2 linked regions of the Terriglobus albidus genome follow. The protein of the gene in region 1 interacts with the protein of each later gene in a pairwise test. Links are inferred from orthologs where the notes say so. Each region holds a gene or a part of one and is shown in the gene's direction. Other genes may lie near its edges.

What was found.
Region 2: the proteins of FTW19_RS06020 (region 1) and kdsB interact in binary tests that used the Escherichia coli proteins (3 or more experiments, as listed by UniProt). The link is inferred for Terriglobus albidus from one-to-one orthologs.

Annotation. Positions count from the first base shown.
Region 1 is NZ_CP042806.1:1,524,623-1,527,726, forward strand. What follows is about bases 126-2,906. They hold FTW19_RS06020 (TetR/AcrR family transcriptional regulator), read left to right. Parts: upstream 126-1,114; coding sequence 1,115-1,699; downstream 1,700-2,906. Other genes in these bases: FTW19_RS06010 (SIR2 family NAD-dependent protein deacylase), read right to left, coding at 126-632; FTW19_RS06025 (SDR family NAD(P)-dependent oxidoreductase), read left to right, coding at 1,886-2,677; FTW19_RS06030 (DUF3108 domain-containing protein), read right to left, coding at 2,764-2,906. Also shown: more of FTW19_RS06010, read right to left, coding at 1-125; more of FTW19_RS06030, read right to left, coding at 2,907-3,104. UniProt on the Escherichia coli protein: Involved in response to both electrophiles and reactive chlorine species (RCS). Represses the transcription of the nemRA-gloA operon by binding to the NemR box.
Region 2 is NZ_CP042806.1:4,750,957-4,754,058, forward strand. Bases 36-2,814 are described here. They hold kdsB (3-deoxy-manno-octulosonate cytidylyltransferase), read left to right. Parts: upstream 36-944; coding sequence 945-1,685; downstream 1,686-2,814. Other genes in these bases: FTW19_RS18965 (IS110 family transposase), read left to right, coding at 36-466; frr (ribosome recycling factor), read right to left, coding at 1,753-2,337; FTW19_RS18985 (hypothetical protein), read left to right, coding at 2,555-2,814. Outside these bases: more of FTW19_RS18965, read left to right, coding at 1-35; more of FTW19_RS18985, read left to right, coding at 2,815-2,863; lipA (lipoyl synthase), read right to left, coding at 2,867-3,102. UniProt on the Escherichia coli protein: Activates KDO (a required 8-carbon sugar) for incorporation into bacterial lipopolysaccharide in Gram-negative bacteria.

The DNA of each region.
Region 1 (3,104 bases):
GGGTCTTCTCCGGAGAATCCGACGAGACACAGTTCATTTTCGAGGAGGACTTGCTGAACCAGGTTTACAAATGGCGCGAAGCGGCGCGGATAGGTCCTGTAATCTTCTTCAGAGAGGATGAATGGTCGATTCGCCGGTAAGCTCCCATGCAGTTTGACAATTCGGGGAGCCCGCGTGGTGGCCAAGTCTTCAAGACAGCGAACTACATCATAGCTTTGTCCAAGATTTGCCGAGGCTGCGCGCTCAAGAAGGGTGTCCCAGTTAGTCGTTAAGATATCGACCCACTTCAACGAGACGAGTTTACGGTGAAGTTTGCTAGGTAGCCATTGCTGGTCTGGGACAAGTTCTTTGAGGAGACTATCAAGTGCGCTTCTCCCTAGGTTTGCAATGAACTCCTCGGCAATGCGTAGTGGGTCTTTATAGTCCTCAGCCGGATATCCTAGTCGCGTTTGAAGTGCCTTGGTGAGGGTCCACCAATCCGGCGGCAGTGGCGCGCCGTCATGAAGGCGTTCGGCATTTCGACTGAAGCCCGCACCAACGAGGACAGCCGCCCCTCGAGTTCTGCCGGCCCGCCAAAGAGCGCTGTTTACCTGTTCAATTGCAGCAAAGTCCGGCAGTTCGTTAATTGTCACAGACGTCACCTGTCGACACAGTAGTTTTCGCAGTAGCTGCCCGCGAAGCTTGTTATACCGCTAATCAATCGTCATCAGAATGGCTTCTACGGTGCGAACGGTGTCCTCAAACTGAACCGAACGGTGTCCTCAAACTGAACATAGCGTAGCCTTCCTATGGCCTTGGCAGAGTACCTGCCTTAGAATAGGCGACAACGAGAAAAACCGCGTAAGTTGTTCAGTTTATGAATGGTCGGGGAGAGAGGATTCGAACCTCCGACCCCCTGCTCCCGAAGCAGGTGCTCTACCAGGCTGAGCCACTCCCCGATTCTTGATTGTGAGGATGCCGGCTGCAACACCGCGGGCCTGGAACACGCGCACGAGCCAACTTGTTAAGCATACCAGAGGATCGTCCGTCGCGCCCGTAACCCCTCTTCCGAATCGAAGTTTCCTGGAAATTCATCGAAAGATTAGACTGGTTGGTCTAGAGGGAGAGTGAGTTCATGGCGGAAGGAACCCGGGAACGTCTGTTGGAGGTCGGCCTTATGCAGATGCGGTCCGTTGGCTATGGCGCCGCCGGCATGAAAGAGCTGCTGGACGAGGCCGGCATCCCCAAGGGCTCGTTCTATCACTACTTTCCCAGCAAGGAAGCCTTCGGCAAGGCAGTGCTCGAAAGCTACGGCGCCGGGGAGATGGCACGCTGGCAGCGCATCGTCCTCGAAGGGAAGGGTGCTCCACTGAAACGCCTGCGCCGTTACTTCGAAGACCTGATCGCCACCTACGGTCCGCAAAATAAGATCAGCGGTTGCCTCATGGGCGGCATGAGCCTTGAGATCGCCGACCACAGCGACACCATCCAGGCCGCGCTGAAGCATGCCTTTGCCGGGTGGCGGCAGGGTCTCGCGTCTCTGCTGGAAGAGGCGATGGAACGCGGTGACCTCGCCCGTTCGGCAAAACCTGATGAACTCGCCGGGCTGCTACTCGATGCCTACGAAGGCGCTCTGCTGCGAGCCAAAGCCGAACGCTCCAACGCGCCGCTGGAGAATTTCCTCAAACTCGCCTTCGGCACGCTTCTAGTCAAACCCTGACGCGGCCGGATGGAAAAGACGGTCGAGCTTCGCTCGATGCCCAGGTCCCCGAGGGACCCGGGGCACCCGGTGTAGTGGCGCTGCGAAATGACAAACAAAAATACCTTTGCCAAAATTTCTGAATCATTAGACCGACCGGTCTACTCTATTGCTCTAGATCGAAACGATCGCGATAGGAGAAACACCATGAGCAAGGGAACCGCACTCATCACCGGAGCATCCACAGGCATCGGAGCCGTCTACGCCGACCGCCTCGCCAAACAAGGCTACGACCTCATCCTCGTCGCCCGCGACGCAGCCAAACTGCAGCAGCACGCCGAGCGCATCAGCGGTGAAACCGGCCGCAACGTAGAAACCGTCACCGCCGATCTGGCCAACAAGGGCGACCTCGCCCGCGTCGAAGAGATCCTTCGCAGCAATCAACAGATCACTATTCTCGTGAACAACGCCGGTCTCGGGGCCGCCAGTAAGCTGATCGATTCACCGGTCGATGAGATGGAGCACATGATCACCCTTAACGTGACTGCGCTCACACGCCTGACGCAGGCCGCCCTTCCCGGTTTCACAGAACGTAAGCAAGGCACATTGATCAACATCGCCTCCATCGTCGCCGTCGCTCCGGATCTGCTCAACGGCGTCTACGGCGGCACCAAGGCTTTCGTCCTCGCGCTCACGCAATCCCTCTCCAATGAGCTCAAGGACAAAGGCATCCGCGTCCAGGCAGTGCTTCCCGGAGCCATCGACACGCCCTTCTGGGATAAGGCAAAGGTCCCCGTCAACAACCTTCCCGCCGAGATCGTCATGACTCCGGAGAACCTCGTCGACGCCGCCCTCAAGGGACTCGAGATCGGGGAGCTTGTCACGATTCCGTCGCTGCCCGATGTCGCTGACTGGGAGAAGGCTGATAACGCCCGTAAGGCGCTCGCTCCAAACCTCTCGAAGCAGTATCCCGCTGCGCGTTATGGCATCTCTGCCTGATTGACGTCAGGGGAGTTTTATCGAAAAGAGGCTTCGGCACACTCAACCCTCCGGAGTGCCGAAGCCTCTCGCGATGAAAATCGAAGTTACTTCGATTCGACCGACTGCAAGTGGAAGGTAATGGTTCCGAAGACCAACGGGAGGTGCGCGCGGATCTGTACCGGCAGATGGCGCGCATCATCCGTGTACCAGATCCAGATATTGCCGCGGTTCTTCACAATGCCCGCATCCGCTGTCGGCTGCACGCGAATGGTCTGAAAAGTTCCCGCCGGCGTCTTGATCTCTTCCTTCGCCTCGGCCTTCATCGTCACTGGCACCACACGCATGGAGTCAGCCAGCAGCAACGTTATGTTCTGTCCCACAGCAATCGGCTGTGATGCCGCATAGAAGATCGCCGAGAGGGAATCGGTGACGCACGCCGGAATCG
Region 2 (3,102 bases), 3.2 Mb from region 1 along the record:
TGAGGCAGTCGTGCAGGCGGCCAGGGAGGATGCGAAGGCGGAGCTGTTGATGAGCCAGCCGGGAGTCGGTCCGATCACGGCGATGGCCTTCGTACTGACCATCGGCGATGTGAGCCGGTTCGAGTACAGCGGGAAGGTCGCCAGCTATCTGGGCCTGATCCCCAGCGAATACACCTCGGGCGGCAAGCGCAAACTGGGAGCCACCAGCAAGCAGGGCAACCGGTTCATGCGCCAGTTGCTGGTCGAAGCAGCTCAGACGGCCTGCCGGCTGGATGAAGGATTTCGAAAGCAGTATCAGGCTCGCTGCCACCACAAGCCGAAAGCAGTGGCCAAGGTGGCGGCAGCAAGGAGGTTAGCAGTGCGGCTCTACTGGATGCTCAGGCTGAACAAACGCTATCCAGAGATCGCCCATATCGAGAGCAGCTCGGGGGTGCCCCTGGCCATCCATGGTCGTGACGTTGAGTGAGCGCTTTCGCATCCAGCACAGGCTGGATGTCCGCATAGAAGCATCATGGCCTGTTGTATACGGTCGAATCGATGGTTGGTGGGGCTAGGCCCCACAGAGATGTGATGCAGCGTTGAGTTACCCCAGAAGACACCGGTCCTCTAACCCCTTGCCTCTGGACTCTCAAACGGTGCTCCCGCATCGAATAATGACGTACGCTCTTTTTACCCCTTGACACAGTCTTCTTCCTTATCGAGGGGCACCCTGGTGTTCAGGGACGAATTGACGTGGATCGCCCCGATCCTCTGGCCCTACGCATAAATTTTGGTGATTGGTGGCGGTGGACAGAATCGAACTGTCGACCTACGGGTTATGAGTCCGTCGCTCTAACCATCTGAGCTACACCGCCGGCGCTTGGAAGGAACTGACGCACCAAGGTGGCGCAACCAGCTAAACTTCATTTTACGGCAAAACGCCGCGAACGGAAACCTGCATCCCGATGTCCACGAAACCACACGTCCTTGGCGTCATTCCTGCGCGCCTTGCATCCACACGGCTCCCACGTAAAGTTCTGCTCCCTATCGCCGGCAGGCCCATGCTGGCCTGGGTATACGAGGCCGCAAAGGCCTGCCCCGGGCTCGACGACCTGATCGTCGCTACCGACGCCGAAGAGGTCGCCGCCCTCTGCCGCGAGAACGGATGGCCCGTTGCCATGACCCCCTCCGACCTGCCCAGCGGCACCGACCGCGTTCGCGAGGTAGCCCGGCATCACTCCGCCGATATCTACGTCAATATCCAGGGCGATGAACCGTTGCTCAAGCCTGAGCACATCGATGCCCTCCTGGCGCCCTTCAACAAGCCCGACGTCGATGTCACCACGATCAAGACGCTGTGCACGCCAGAGAATATCCACAACCCCAACGCCGTAAAGGTGGTCACCGCTCTCGACGGCCGCGCGCTCTACTTCTCACGCGCCACCATCCCCTATCATCGCGATCGCATCGGAGACGTGCCCTACTGGAAGCACATCGGGCTCTATGCATACCGGCGGCAGACCCTGGAGCGTTTTACCGAGCTAGGCCCTTCCGCGCTGGAACAGACTGAACGCCTGGAGCAGCTACGCCTGCTCGAAAATGGCTTTGCGCTCTACGTGGAGCCGGTCCACTTCGACACCATCGGAGTCGATACGGAGACCGACCTGAAGGCCGCCGAGGCTGTCCTGCTGAAGCGCCACAGTTAAATCCAAGTGGCAAAATACGAACGGGGACCCCATGGGTCCCCGCTCTCTATGACAGGCTTGCGCCAGATCAGATGGTGAGAATCTCTTTTTCCTTCGCCTTGAAGAGCTCATCGATGCGCTTGATCTCAGCATCAGTCAACTGCTGCACCTCTTCGGTTGCGCGCTTCTCATCGTCAGCCGAGATAGCCTTGTCCTTGCCGGCCTTCTTGATCTGATCGTTACCATCGCGGCGGATGTTACGGATGGCGGTCTTGTGGTCTTCAACCGTGGAGGAGAGCTGCTTGACCGCCTCTTTGCGGCGGTCTTCGGTCATCGGAGGAATCGGCACGCGGATGATCTTGCCGTCGTGCATCGGGTTGAATCCCTGACCACCCATGCGGATGGCCTTTTCGATCAGACCAACAACGCCGAGATCGAACGGCTGCACCACAATGAGCTGCGGCTCCGGCGTGTTGATCTGCGCAAGCTGATTGATGGGCATCTCGCTGCCGTAGTAATCCACGCGGATGTTGTCCAGCATGTGCACGCTGGCCCGTCCGGTGCGAACGCCAAGGAGATGGGCGCGGAATTCCTCCACCGACTTCTCCATGCGTCGCTTGAGATCCTGATGCAGATCCTTGAGCGCGGGAATATTTGCCATTACCGATGCCATACAGTCTTCCTCAATGCGCGGGTGCGCAAATGTTGATTCTAGAGGATTGGCCTGATTTTGTGGGGGCGTCAATCGATTCCGGGTATTTTTGTTGGGTCCAGGGCGTGTCGGCCTCGTCTGAACAAATTTGCACGCCGACGACAGGAACTTGATGGCACACCCGGTGTCCATACGACGAAGATCTGCGGAGCAGAGCATCCCCCTGATGGAGATCGATATGACGTCTGTCCCCCTCTCAGAGGAGGTTGAGAACAGAATTCAGGCCACGTTCTCAGGTGAAGTAGCTCGCGAGTCGGCGCGCAGCATGTTGCTGGAGTATCCGACCGAACCGTGGCACGGCGAGGTAAAACGCGTCAGGATCGGGATTTTACGAATCTGCCAGGGCAACCTGGAACGGATGCGGCGCCTGGTCGACATCGCCCAAAAGGACTATCGGGATCTACTGATGCTTGCCGAATATCTGCCGGCCGACAGCAGCAAACCACTCAGCCTGAGAAACGCACGCAGAAAGACTCCCGACGAGTAATCCTTACGCCAGGCCGGTGGACTGCGCCTGCTCATGCGCGTGGTAGCTGGAGCGTACCAGCGGACCGCTCTCCACATGCCGGAAGCCCATACGCAGCGCCTCTTCCTTCAGGAAGGCGAACTCCTGCGGCGTGTAGTAGCGCTTCATCGGGATATGGTCTTTGCTGGGCCGGAGATACTGTCCGATGGTCAGAATGTCCACTTTGATCGCCGCCAGATCACGGAAGACCGCGAGCAACT